DNA from 2 places in the Streptomyces sp. RGM 3693 genome. Region 1 is predicted to be linked to the other one. Evidence: riboswitches for the same ligand, from Rfam matches in the RefSeq annotation. Region 1 holds a riboswitch; the other holds the start of a gene.
What was found. A riboswitch is a leader RNA that binds a small molecule or an ion and turns the genes downstream of it on or off. The one in region 1 is predicted to bind S-adenosylmethionine.

Region 1 (6,951 bases):
CAGCCCTCGGGACGCAGCACGTACGCCGCGGCAGCGACGTCCAGCGGATCGGCGGCGGCCGGCGGGGTCCCCTGCTCCAGGGCGTCGGCGAGCTCCGGCTGGGCCTCGCGGAGCTTGCCCGCGATCCGCTGCCGGAAGACCGCGTCGCCCTCCAGCGCCGCGGCCATCGCGTTCCCGGCGAACTTGGCCCGACGGGTCGGGGTGAAACGGGCGTACTGCCGCAATGGGGGCGGGAGTTCGGCGACCGTCAGTGCCCCGAACCACTCCGCGGTGAGCGCCACGACACGGCGCCGTACGCCCTCGGGCAGTGGCTGGTCGAGCACCTCGTCGGCCACCCCTCCGGGCGCGTCCGCACGCTCCGCCCCCGGCTCCCCTTCTGGACGTTCCACCACGGCTGCATCGCTCCGATCTCAGGCGCTCGCGCCCGGACGGTCCACCAGCTCGATCTGGTCGACCGCGTTGCACCAGCGGCAGCGCACGGACTCGATGGTCTCGCTGACGACCTCGCGCTCCTCCACCGTCGGCTCACCGGCCAGATCCAGGTGCATGTACTCCACGACCTTGGACCGGCGGGTCACGTCGAACCGGGTGAGGTTGCCGCAGAGCGTGCAACGCCACCGCGTTTCCGCCGTCGGCAGGGGAACAGCCATCGTGTCGTCCTCTTTCGTGCTCATCGGGCTCGTGCAGCGGTGCGGTTCGCGCGGTACGCCGTCGGACTGCGGAAATACGCAACGTACTGCCTGTAACCCTACGGCCTGACAGCGGGCCGGCGCGGGCCCGCCCGGCAGCCGGGACGCGGCGAGGCGCTCTGTCCCGTGTGCCCGCATTACGCCATGATCACTTCATGACGGCGCCGGCCCACCCCGCCCGCTCGCTCCGCGCGGTGTTCTCACGGATGACGAATGTGCTGATCGGGCTGTGCTGCGCACTCTTCGTGCTCGGCCCGGTCTCCGGCCTGAACCACACGTACGGCACCGGGCACGCGCTGCTCCACGCCCAGACCAGGTACTTCGAGCACTGGGGCGTGATTCCGCTCGATCTGTGGAGCGGCTCACCGAGGGCCCTGCTCACGCCGCTCACCGCGCTGTTCGTCCACGGAAGCTGGCTGCACCTGCTCGGCAACATCCTGTTCCTGTACGTCTTCGGCGGAATGACCGAAACGCGAATGGGCCGGCTCCCGTTCACCGCCTTCTACCTGGCCGTCGGCTATCTGGCGCTGCTGGGCTACGCGGCCGCGCACGCCGGTTCGAACCAGACCCTGGTCGGCGCCTCCGGATCGATCTCCGGCGTGCTGGGCGCCTTCCTCTTCCTCTTCCCGCGGGCCCGGGTCACCAGCCTCTACCCGTTCCTGTTCTTCCTGCCGCTGCGCTTCCCGGCCTGGATCGTGCTGCTGTTCTGGTTCTTCCTCCAGTGGCACGCGGCCCGGCACGACCCGGCCGGCCCCGGCGTCGCCTACCTCGCCCACGTCGTCGGCTTCGCACTGGGCTTCCTCTACGCGTGGGCCCGCTACGGGCGGGATACTGTGGGTGCCACCAGGGGCAATGGAGTATCGGCCGAGGGAGAGAGCCAGCCGTGATCACGTCGATCGTGCTCATCAAGACCAGCGTGGACCAGATCCCGGAGATCGCCGAGCAGATCGCCGCGCTGGAAGGCGTCAGCGAGGTCTACTCCGTCACCGGCGCCCACGACCTGATCGCGATGGTGCGCGTCGCCAACCACGACGACCTCGCCGACGTCATCCCCGGCCGGATCAGCAAGGTCCCGGGCGTCGCCTCCACCGAAACGCACATCGCGTTCCGCACGTACTCCCAGCACGACCTCGAAGCGGCGTTTTCTATCGGCCTCGACGCCTAGCGCTGCGCTGGGCTGGGTTCCCACGTTGTTGGCCGTCCCGCCGTGGGGGTTTCTCGCCGTTGCGCCTGCAGCGGACCACAACCCACCGCACGCAAAACGACGCCGCAGGCAAAACGACGCCGCACCCGGCAACGTACGAGACCCCGCGCCGCCAGGCGCAACGGCGAGAAAGCCAAAAACGTACGAGGCCCCGCGCCGTCAGGCGAAGCGCGCTGGCACGCAACGGCCGTCCTCTACCTGGTAGTTCCAGCGCGCGCCGTTCGCGACGAGTTCCTTGACCGCCCGGACGAACCGTTGAACGTGCTCATCGGGCGTGCCGGCGCCGAAGCTGACCCGGATCGCGTTCAGCGACCGCTCCCCCGGCGTCGCCTCCGGTGCCCCGCACTCGCCGGGCTCCTGCGGCTCGCTGCCCAGGAGGGTCCGTACCAGCGGGTGTGCGCAGAACAGGCCGTCGCGGACGCCGATCCCGTACTCCGCGGAGAGCGCGGCCGCGAAGTGCGAGCTGTTCCAGCCCTCGACGACGAACGAGAGGACGCCGACCCGCGGGGCGTCGTCGCCGAAGAGGGAGAGGATCCGGACCTCGGGGACCTCGGCCAGGCCCGCGCGGACCGCGGCGATCAGCTCCTGTTCGCGGGCGACGAGGCCGTCGAACCCTGCGTCGGTGAGTGCCCGGCAGGCGGAGGCGATGGCGTAGGCGCCGATGACGTTGGGCGAACCGGCCTCATGCCGGGCCGCGGTGGTGTGCCACTCGACGTCCACCCCGCCGTCGGTCCGCCGGGCGACCTTCCGGCTGGCTCCGCCGCCGGCGAGGTACGGCTCGGCCTCCTGGAGCCAGTCGGCGCGGCCGGCCAGCACGCCGGCGCCGAACGGCGCGTAGAGCTTGTGGCCCGAGAACGCGACCCAATCGACGTCGAGTTCCGCGAGGTCCACCGGGTGGTGCGGGGCGAGTTGGGCCGCGTCCAGCACGATCCGGGCGCCGTGGGCGTGCGCGGCGGCCGCCAGTTCCCGCACCGGCCACAGTTCACCGGTCACGTTCGAGGCACCGGTGACGCAGACCAGCGCCGGTCCGTACGGCTCACGGGTGGCCAGTGCCTTCTCCAGGCTGTCCACCGCCTGCTGAGGGGTGCGCGGCGCGTTCAGGTAGGTCACGGCCAGGTCCGCGCGGCGCTCCCAGGGCAGCAGCGAGGCGTGGTGCTCGGTCTCGAAGACGAAGACCCGGGTGCCCTGCGGCAGGGCCGCGGCCAGCAGGTTCAGCGAGTCGGTGGTGGAGCGGGTGAAGACCACCTGGTCGTCGGGGCGGCAGCCGAGGAAGTCGGCGACGGTCTCGCGGGCGTTCTCGAAGAGGTCGGTGGAGAGCTGGGAGAGGTAGCCGGCGCCGCGGTGGACGCTGCCGTAGTACGGGGCGTACGCGGCGACGTCGTCCCAGACCCGCTGGAGCGCCGGCGCGCTGGCGGCGTAGTCCAACGCGGCGTAGACGGCCTCGCCCCCGGTCACCAACGGGACCAGGACGTCCCGCCCCAGAACGGGAAGCGGGGCACAGACGGCACGGTCGGCGGCAGCGGAAACAGACATGGCGAACTCCCGGGAGGCATGAGCGAATGCGCTGCGGCGGGGGGGCGTCGCACGGTACGCGTAAGGCACGGAGGATCTGCCCGGCACGGCACCGCAGCGTGAAGGAAAGGAGAGAAAGGTGGCGCGGAAAAGGGGGCCGACGGCCCTAGCGCATTCGCTTCATCACGGAAGGACTCCCTCGAGGACCAGGATCCCTGGCGAGGGATCCGCGCTTGCCGCAGACCTCGCTGCCTGCGACCTGGTCATCACCCGGGGCACCCCGCCACGGAAGGAGGGTTGCCGGACAGCGGGCCGGGGCCTACGTCGCTGTCACTCGTGACCTGGGCTGAATCATGCCACACGATCTTCGACGCGCAAGCCCCGGTCCGTATTCCGGACCGGGACCTGCGTCACCTCCGCCGTCAGGCGTTGCTGACCATCGCCCAACGCTCCAGGGTCCGCTTGGCGGCGCCCGAGTCGATCGCCTCGGCGGCCTTGGCCAGGCCGTCCCGGATCCGCTCGGTGAGCGGGGCGTCGGACGGCTCCAGTGCGGCCAGCGCGGCCGCGGCGTTCAGCAGCACCGCCTCCCGCACCGGCCCGGTCTCACCGTCCAGCAGCCGGCGGGCCACCTCGGCGTTGTACGACGCGTCCGCGCCGCGCAGCGCCTCCACCGGGACCAGGCCGATCCCGACGTCCCGCGGGTCGAAGGGCTCCTCGCGGACCGTGCCGTTCCGCACGATCCACACCCGGGAGGTGGCGGTGGTGGTCAGCTCGTCCAGCCCGTCGTCGCCGCGGAAGACCAGCGCCGACGAACCGCGTTCGGCCAGCACGCCGGCCAGGATCGGCGCCATCTTGGCGTCCGCGACGCCGGTCGCCTGGGCCTTGACCCGGGCCGGGTTGGTCAGCGGCCCCAGCACGTTGAACGTCGTCCGGATGCCCAGCTGGCCGCGGGCGGCCGCCACGTGGCGCAGCGCGGGGTGGAACTTGGCCGCGAAGCAGAAGGTGATCCCGGCCTCCTCCGCGACCTCGACGACCCGCCGCGGCGACAAGTTCAGATTCACGCCCAGCTTCTCCAGGACGTCCGTGGCACCGCTGGTCGAGGACGCGGCCCGGCTGCCGTGCTTGACGACCTTGGCTCCGGTGCCGGCGACCACGATCGACGCCATGGTGGAGATGTTGACGGTGTTCGCCCCGTCGCCGCCGGTGCCGACGATGTCGACGCTGGGGCCGGGCACCTCGATCAGGCTGGCGTGCGCGTACATCGTCCGGACCAGGCCGGAGATCTCCGCGACCGTCTCGCCCTTGGCGCGCAGCGCGACCGCGAAACCGGCGATCTGCGCGTCGGTGGCCTCGCCGCGCATGATCCGGTCCATGACCCAGGCGGTGTCGTCGGCGGTGAGGTCGCGGCCGTCGAGGAGGGCGTTCAGTACGGCCGGCCAGGAGCGGTCCGCCACGCTGCCGCCGCCTGCCGGGGTCACAACGTTCATGGTCCACGCTCCTGGTTCGTCTCCTGCTTGTGCCGTCACCCTATCGACCTCCGGGAACGCCGGAGGGCCCCGTCCTCTTCGTGGACGGGGCCCTCTGGGTGGCGTACTACCAGCGGTGCGCGGTGTCGCGCCCGCGGGGATCAGTGGTGGCCGTGGCCGCTGGTGATCTCCTTGTACTCCTCGACGGTCGGCTTGGGGATGACGTTGTCCTCGCCGTAGTAGCCCTTGGAGAGCTTGGCGCGCAGCTTCTGCGTGCGCTTGAGCTTGCGCTGGACGCCGTTCTCGTCGACCTCGGGACCGAGCTCGAGCGGCTCGGGCTGCTCGTGCTGCGTCAGGACGTGCAGCTGCTCCTGGTTGAGCGGCTCGTGGACCTCGATGAACTCACCGTGCGGCAGTCGCTTGATGATGCCGGACTCGCGTCCGTGCAGCACCTTGTCCTTGTCGCGGCGCTGGAGACCCAGGCAGATCCGCTTGGTGGCGATGAAGGCCAGCACCGGCCCGACGAAGAACCCGATCCGGACGAACCAGGTGATCGAGTTGATCGACAGGTGGAAGTGCGTCGCCCACAGGTCGTTGCCGCCACCGATCAGCATCACGAAGTACGCGACGAGCCAGGCCACACCGAAGCCGGTGCGGGTGGGCACGTTGCGCGGGCGGTCCAGGATGTGGTGCTCGCGCTTGTCGCCGCGGACCCAGGACTCGATGAACGGGTAGACCGCGATGGCGACCAGGACCAGCGGGAAGACCAGGATCGGGATCAGCACACCGAAGTTGATGGTGTGGCCCCAGAAGTTCCACTCCCAACCCGGCATGACACGCACCAGGCCCTCGGCGAAGCCCATGTACCAGTCCGGCTGCGCACCGGTGGACACCTGGTCCGGCCGGTACGGGCCGATGGCCCATACGGGGTTGATGCTGGCGACCGCGGCGATCACCGAGATCACACCGAAGACCAGGAAGAAGAAGCCTCCGGCCTTGGCCATGTAGACCGGCAGCAGCGGCATGCCGACCACGTTGTTGTTGGTCTTGCCGGCACCCGGGAACTGCGTGTGCTTGTGGTAGAAGACCAGGATCAGGTGCGCCACCAGCAGGCCGAGCATGATGCCCGGCAGCAGCAGCACGTGGACCGTGAAGAACCTCGGGATGATGTCGTGCCCGGGGAACTCGCCGCCGAAGATGAACATCTGCAGGTACGAGCCGACCAGCGGCATCGCCAGGATGACGCCCTCGATGAAGCGGACACCGGTACCGGACAGCAGGTCGTCGGGGAGCGAGTAACCGGTGAAGCCGGTGAACATGCCCAGGACGAACAGCAGGAAGCCGAAGAGCCAGTTGACCTCACGCGGCTTGCGGAACGCACCGGTGAAGAACACCCGCATCATGTGGACCATCATCGCGGCCAGGAAGACCAGCGCCGCCCAGTGGTGGATCTGCCGGATCAGCAGACCGCCGCGCACGTCGAAGCTGATGTTCAGCGTCGACTCGAAGGCCTGGGTCATCCTGATCCCGTGCATCGGCACGTAGGACCCGTGGTAGGTGACCTCGGCCATGCTCGGGTGGAAGAACAGCGTCAGGTAGACACCGGTCAGGATGATGATGATGAAGCTGTAGAGCGCGACCTCACCCAGCATGAAGGACCAGTGGTCCGGGAAGATCTTGCGCATGTTGGACTTGGCGAGGCTGTAGATGCCCAGCCGGCCGTCGGCCCAGTCAGCGATCCGCTCGCCCCGTGGCGCTTGGCCACGGCGCGTAGTGGTCGCGGTTGTCTCGTTACTCATCCGCGCTCCCAGAAGCTCGGGCCGACGGGCTCCGCGAACTCGCTTGCGGCCTCAAGGAAGCCGTCCTTCACCGTGATGTGCAGCTGCGGCAGGGCGTGTCCGGCCGGACCGAAGATCACCCGACCACCGTCGGAAAGGTCGAAGGTCGACTGGTGACAGGGGCAGAGCACGTGGTGCGTCTGCTGCTCGTACAGGCTGATCGGGCAACCCACGTGGGTGCAGATCTTCGAGTACGCCACGATGCCGTCGTGGGACCAGGCGAGTTCCTGCTTGTCCTTGAT
Region 2 (6,951 bases), on a different contig from region 1:
GACCCCGTCCCCGAGACAGCTACACACCGCCCGCGCGCGCCCGCGTACCACCCCGCGAGGCGCGCCCGTGACGCCCGGGAACGGCAAGGCGCCCGCGACGCCCGGAAGCGGCGGGCGCCCATGACGTCCGGGAACGACAGAAGGCCCGCAACCCCGTACTCGGGGATGCGGGCCTTCTTCCAACGATGCAGTCGGCCGCCGCCTCAGGCGGCGACCCGGACCATGTCCGCCTGTGGCCCCTTCTGGCCCTGCGAGATCTCGAACTCGACTCGCTGACCCTCCTCAAGGGTGCGGTACCCGTCCATCTGGATCGCGCTGTAGTGGACGAAAACATCCGCACCACCGTCGACCGCGATGAAGCCGTACCCCTTCTCCGCGTTGAACCACTTGACGGTGCCCTGAGCCATGCCTAACTCCCCTATTACTGGCCCTTGCGCAGGACCGCACTCCGCGGACCCGGGTCAGACCTCACCCCACCGGAAATGGCCCGTGGGATGTGCGCCGGAACGCGTCGACCGCCGCTGAATGTATCTGGACCAATGCCCAGCGCAACAGGTCAATCGGACGAGAATTCTGGCGCCAGGGAATCGGCCGTATGCGCTCAAATGCCGTTATCCCAGGCCAAGTCGGGCCGGGAATAAGCCGCGCAAACGACAAAACGCGCACACAACTTGCGCACAAGTCCCCGCGATCTCATATGCGTTCGGCATGCACGCGGAGATAACCGGAGGGGGATCGCCCCAATGGTATCCCCTTTCACAACACGGAATTGCCCCGTCCGTTTCGTACGGACGGGGCAATTTCCGGTCACTACCGGCAAAGAGTTGGCGCAAATTCGATCGGCGCGTTCCACACCGGCGCCGGCGGGCGCGTCAGCGTCGGCTACCGAGTCAGCAACCGCCCGCCACTGCCGGAATGATCGAGACGCCCGCACCGTCCGGGGTCGGCGTCTGGAGGCCCTGCTCGAAGCGGACGTCGTCGTCGTTGACGTAGACGTTCACGAAGCGGCGCAGCTTGCCCGCGTCGTCGAGCACCCGGGCCGCGATGCCCTGGTGGTTCTTCTCCAGGTCGGCGATGACCTCGGAGAGGGTCGCGCCCTCGGCGGTCACCTCGGCCTCGCCTCCGGTGTACGTGCGCAGGATGGTGGGGATGCGGACCTTGACGCTCATGGTTCTGCCTTCCAGGGAAGTACGAGTGCGGAATCGGGGCGGGCGACGGACCGGCTCAGCCGGCCAGGCCGGCCGCGCGGAACGCGTCCAGGTTCGGCCGGATGGTGGCGGAGGGCCCGGCGGCGACGGCGTCGAGGGTCTTCAGACCGTCACCGGTGTTCAGCACGACGGTGGTCAGCGACGGGTCCAGGATGCCGTTCTCGATGAGCTTCTTGGTCACACCGACGGTCACGCCGCCCGCGGTCTCCGCGAAGATTCCCTCCGTACGGGCCAGCAGCTTGATCGCGTCCACGATCTGCGGGTCGGTGACGTCCTCGACCGCACCGCCGGTGCGGCGCGCGATGTCGAGCACGTACGGGCCGTCCGCCGGGTTGCCGATCGCCAGCGACTTGGCGATGGTGTTCGGCTTCTGCGGCTTGACGACCTCGTGTCCGGCCTTGAAGGCCACGGACACCGGAGAGCAGCCCTCGGCCTGGGCGCCGAAGATCTTGTACGGCTTGTCCTCGACCAGACCGAGGGCGATCAGCTCCTTCAGCCCCTTGTCGATCTTGGTGAGCTGGGAGCCGGACGCGATCGGGATGACGAGCTGGTCCGGCAGCTGCCAGCCCAGCTGCTCGCAGATCTCGTACGCCAGCGTCTTGGAGCCCTCGCCGTAGTAGGGGCGGAGGTTGACGTTGACGAAGCCCCAGCCCTCGCCCAGCGGGTCGCCGATGAGCTCGGAGCAGAAGCGGTTCACGTCGTCGTAGTTGCCCTCGATGGCGACCAGGTCACCGCCGTAGACCGCGGCCATCACGACCTTGCCGGGCTCCAGGTCGTGCGGGATGAAGACGCAGGACTTCAGGCCCGCGCGGCGCGCCGCGGCGCCGACCGCACCGGCCAGGTTGCCGGTCGAGGAGCAGGACAGGGTGGTGAAGCCGAAGGCGCGGGCGGCCTCGACGGCGATCGCGACGACCCGGTCCTTGAAGGAGTGGGTGGGGTTGCCGGAGTCGTCCTTGACGTACAGGCCGCCGGTGACGCCCAGCTCGGCGGCGAGCCGGTCGGCCTTGACGAGCTTGGTGAAGCCGGGGTTGAGGTTGGGCTTGTCGGCCACGTCGGCGGGGACGGGCAGCAGCGGGGCGTAGCGCCAGATGTTGGCGGGTCCGGCCTCGATCCGCTTCTTCAATTCTGCTGCTTGACCGGGCCCGCCGCCGGGGAGCTCGTAGGCGACTTCCAGCGGGCCGAAACACTCCTGGCACGCGAAGATCGGGCCGAGCGGAAAGCGCTGTCCGCATTCGCGACAGGACAGCGCGACGGCGGGGCCGAGGGAGACAGCGGGAGCGGATTCGGTGACTTGCACAGCCATGGAGGCGAGGCCCTTTCTCCTCATCTTCCTCACGACGCATCTCGCCGTGAGACGGATTTGGCACCTTCCCTAGCCGGGAGCCTCGCGCGCGCACTGTGCTGGCTTGCGGCGGAGACCGGCTGGAGGGTTGCCGGGGCTTCAACGGGCCGTATCCCTCTGCCCCTCTGGATGAGCGGTATGGCGCTGGGTCGAAACCCAGGCGTTTGTTGCGCGGCGACCCCGACATGCGAGGGTCATCCGCGTTGTTCAAGACTGTAACCGAAGGCACTCGCCGTTGAGATAGTCGTCCGGTCCGCGAGATGGATCACATAACGGGCTTCCGTTCGGGGGCCACCGAGGAGAGTCGTAGACGTGCTGGAAGAAGTGGAGCGCTGGCTGGCCGGCCGCTCCTGGTCCGCCGCGGACCGCCCGCTGGAGCGGCTGGTGGAGGCCAAGCGCCAAACGGGTCGGACGGTCAGCGTGGTGCTGCCCGCGCTCGACGAGGAGGCGACGGTCGGTGCGATCGTCGCGGCGATCCGTGCCGACCTCATGACCGAGGAGGTGCCGCTGGTCGACGAGCTGGTGGTGCTGGACTCGGGCTCCACCGACCGTACCGCCGAGGTCGCCGCGGCGGCCGGTGCCCGGGTCGTCCACCGGGACAGTGTGCTGCCCCGGATTCCGGCGCTGCCCGGCAAGGGCGAGGTGCTGTGGCGCTCGCTGCTGGTGACCAGCGGCGACATCATCTGTTTCGTCGACGCCGACCTGTGGGAATTCTCGTCCACCTTCGTCTCGGGGATCGTCGGGCCGCTGCTGACCGACCCGGAGATCCACTTCGTCAAGGCGATGTACGACCGGCCGCTGGAGACCGCGGAGGGCCGGGTGCCCGCGGCCGGCCGGGGCGAGCAGGGCGGCCGGGTCACCGAGCTGGTCGCCCGGCCGCTGCTCAACCTCCACTGGCCGCAGCTGGCCGGGTTCGTGCAGCCGCTCGGCGGGGAGTACGCGGCCCGTCGCGCGCTGCTGGAGCGGCTGCCGTTCCCGGTCGGTTACGGGGTGGAACTGGGCCTGCTGGTGGACGCCCTGCACACGGTCGGCCTGGACGCGCTCGCCCAGGTGGACGTAGGGGTGCGCAAGCATCGCCACCAGGGCGGCCAGGCGCTCGGCCGGATGGCCGCCGCGATCTACCGTACCGCTCAACTCCGGCTGGCCCGCGGGCACTTGGTGCGGCCCCGGCTGACCCAGTTCGACCGTGGGGAGAACGGCTTCGTGCCGCGGACGACGGAGGTGGACACCGAGGAGCGGCCGCCGATGGCCGGAATACCGGAGTACGCGGAACGGCGGGCGGCCTGAGGGGCGATCCGTACGTTTGCGCGGATCCCCTGCGGGTTAATGTCGCGACATGGTCTCCGAGCGCAGTGCGGTGCAGCCAGGTGCCGAGGTCCTCGTCGCGTCCAACCGCGGGCCGGTTTCGTACGCCGTGGGAGCGGGCGGTGAGCTGACCGCCAAACGCGGCGGCGGGGGGCTCGTGTCCGGGCTCTCGGCGATCGGGCCCGAGACGGATGCGGTGTGGGTGTGTGCGGCGCTCGGTGACGGTGACCGGGAGGCGGTGCGGCGGACCGGCGGCCTGCTGGACACCGCGGACACCGGTGGACAGCGCGTCCGGATGTTGGACATCCCGGCGGATGTGCACGCCGCGGCCTACAACGGCGTCGCCAACTCCGTGCTGTGGTTCGTCCACCACATGCTGTACCAGACGCCGCTGGAGCCGGTCTTCGACGCGGATTTCCGGGGCCAGTGGGCGGCCTACGAGGCATACAACGCGGCGTTCGCCAGCGCGCTGGCGGACTCCGCGAGTCCCGGCGCGGCGGTGCTGGTGCAGGACTACCACCTGGCGTTGGTGCCGGGGATGCTGCGCGAGGTGCGGCCGGACGTCCGGATCGCGCACTTCTCGCACACCCCGTGGGCGCCGCCGGAGTACTTCGCGATGCTGCCCGACGACATCCAACAGCAGCTGGTGCTGGGCATCCTCGGCGCCGACCGGGCGAATTTCCTGACCCAGCGGTGGGCCCGGGCGTTCGCGGCGTGTTGCGAGCGGGCGCTGGGGCCGGACTGCACGGCGCACTGGCCGCGGCACGAGACGCCCAGCGTGGTCGCGGTGCCGCCGGACCGGAAGGCGCACCGGACCCGGATCGGGGTCCACGGGCTGGGGGCGGACGCGGAGTTCCTGCGGGAGCGGTCGCGGCGGCCCGACGTGGTGGAGCGGATGGCGGCGCTGCGCGAGCAGATCGGCGGCACCGACCGGAAGACCGTCGTCCGGGTGGACCGGACGGAGCTGTCCAAGAACATCGTGCGCGGGCTGCTGGCCTTCCGGCGGCTGCTGGCCGACCGGCCGGAGTGGCGCGAGCGGGTGGTGCACCTGGCGTTCGCCTACCCCTCGCGGCAGGACCTGGCCGTCTACCGCGACTACACCGCGCAGGTCGGCAAGGTCGCCGAGGAGATCAACGCGGAATACGGGACGGCCACCTGGCGGCCGGTCGTGCTGCACGTCAAGGACGACTTCGCGCGGTCGCTGGCCGCGTACCGGCTCGCTGACGTGGCGCTGGTCAACCCGATCCGGGACGGGATGAACCTCGTCGCGAAGGAAGTGCCGGTGGTCTCCGACGCGGGGTGCGCGCTGGTCCTCTCCCGGGAGGCCGGCGCGTGGGAGGAGCTCGGCGCGGACGCGCTGACGGTCAATCCCTACGACGTCGGGCAGACCGCCGAGGCGTTGCACACCGCGCTGACCATGCCGGCCGAGGAGCGGGCCGCCCGGACCGCCCGGCTGGCCGCGGCGGCGACCGCGCTGCCGCCCGCGCGGTGGTTCCTGGAGCAGCTGCGGGCCCTGCGCGAATGACCGGCCGCGAGCGGTCCCGCTGCTCCTTGAGAGCGTGCGGAAGGGTGCCCCGCCGGTAGATCGTCTGCGGGCGGGGCTAGCGTGGTGGGCCGTGACAGTGACAACGCTTGCTTCGACGACCGTCGCGTCCGGTCTGCCGGAGCTGACCGCCGCGCGCCTCCTCGACAGCTGGCGGCTCGACCCGTACGCGCTGGTCCTGATCCTCGTCCTGGGTGGTCTCTACGCCTGGGGCGTGGTGCGGCTGGCGCGGCGCGGGGAGCGCTGGCCGGTGGCCCGGGCGGTGGCGTTCGCCGGCCTGGGGCTGGGCGCCGTCGTGGTGGCGACGATGTCGGGCCTGGCGGTCTACGACCACGAGCTGTTCTGGCCGGCCGCGGTGCAGAACATCGTGCTGGACCTGATCGCGCCGCTGGGGCTGGCGCTGGGCGACCCGCTAGCGCTGGCGCTCAAGGCGCTGCCGGCGGAGCGGCGGGCGGCCCGTTGGGTGCGCGCGACGGTCTCCGGCCGGCTCGTTCGCTTCCTGACGTTCCCGCTGGTCAGTACGGTGCTGGTGCTTTCCTCGGAGTTGGCGATCTACTTCACGCCGTACTTCCCGACGGCGCTGCGGCACGGTCCGCTGCACGAGCTGATGTATCTGCAACTGCTGGTCGTCGGCAGTCTTTTCGTGCTGCCGATGCTTACCCGGGAGGAGTTGCTGCCGTCGTGGTGCAGCCATCCGGTGCGGGCGCTGCTGGTCCTGTTGGACGGGTTGGTGGACGCGGTGCCCGGGATCGTGGTGATGACCAGCGGGACGCTGATCGCGGGCGGCTGGTACGCGTCCCAGCACCGGCCGTGGGGCCCGAGCCTCCAGCAGGACCAGATGATCGGCGGCGGGCTGATGCTGACCATCGCCGAGCTGGTCGGACTGCCGTTCCTGATCGCGGTGTTCGCGGAGTGGGTGCGGGACGAGCGGCAGAAGACGCGGGCGCTGGACGCCCGGCTGGACCGGGAGATGGCGGTGGCCGCGGCGGCACCGGCACAGTCGTCGGCGTCGGCGTCGATGGCACCGGCTGCGACGACAGCACCGGCGGCGACGACACCTGCGGCGGCGGTTCCGGAGCCGGAGGTGACGCGTCCCTGGTGGGAGACCGACCAGGGCGAGGTCGGCGAGCGGTTCCGACGGGGGCGCTAGGGCCCGTCCGATCCTGATCCACCGGACCGGCCCCGGTCCGGCCCCGGTCCGGCCGTCGCCCTCCCGGCGTCCTCCCGGTGGGCGGGCCGGTGGGCGGGCCGACGGGCTGGCCAGCGGACGGGCCGGCCCCTCGTCCGCCCCTTCGGCGCTCCCCGATGCTCCCCCGCGCTACGGTGTCGTGGCTGCGGCGGGCCGGAGTGGGGTAGTCCTTTTCCATGCCAATCAGCGCACGGTCACATTCCGCACGGTGGGCCGCGGTTGCGGCCGCCACCGTCCTGGCGACCACGGTCGCCGGCTGTTCGTCGGGGAAGGGCGGCGCCGACCCCAAGAGCGGTGCGTCATCGCCCGGTTCGGCGTCCGCCTCCGCGTCCGCGCCGTCCGGCCCGTCCGGGTCGATACCCGT

Region 2: another riboswitch for S-adenosylmethionine. It lies ahead of thrC (threonine synthase); the one in region 1 lies ahead of ACO0M4_RS38370 (aminotransferase class V-fold PLP-dependent enzyme).

What each region holds. Positions count from the first base shown of each region.
Region 1 is NZ_JBMPPQ010000004.1:489,768-496,718, forward strand. Features, by position in the region: gene ACO0M4_RS38350 (NYN domain-containing protein) at 1-392, opposite strand, end outside; gene ACO0M4_RS38355 (hypothetical protein) at 411-650, opposite strand; gene ACO0M4_RS38360 (rhomboid family intramembrane serine protease) at 845-1,576, shown strand; gene ACO0M4_RS38365 (Lrp/AsnC family transcriptional regulator) at 1,573-1,854, shown strand; gene ACO0M4_RS38370 (aminotransferase class V-fold PLP-dependent enzyme) at 2,053-3,426, opposite strand; SAM riboswitch class IV at 3,630-3,747, opposite strand; gene trpD (anthranilate phosphoribosyltransferase) at 3,828-4,892, opposite strand; gene qcrB (cytochrome bc1 complex cytochrome b subunit) at 5,033-6,670, opposite strand; gene qcrA (cytochrome bc1 complex Rieske iron-sulfur subunit) at 6,667-6,951, opposite strand, start outside.
Region 2 is NZ_JBMPPQ010000005.1:81,885-88,835, forward strand. Features, by position in the region: gene ACO0M4_RS39780 (cold-shock protein) at 204-407, opposite strand; gene ACO0M4_RS39785 (MoaD/ThiS family protein) at 891-1,169, opposite strand; gene thrC (threonine synthase) at 1,225-2,511, opposite strand; SAM riboswitch class I at 2,529-2,686, opposite strand; gene ACO0M4_RS39795 (glucosyl-3-phosphoglycerate synthase) at 2,863-3,837, shown strand; gene ACO0M4_RS39800 (alpha,alpha-trehalose-phosphate synthase (UDP-forming)) at 3,887-5,380, shown strand; gene ACO0M4_RS39805 (cytochrome c oxidase assembly protein) at 5,472-6,548, shown strand; gene ACO0M4_RS39810 (hypothetical protein) at 6,764-6,951, shown strand, end outside.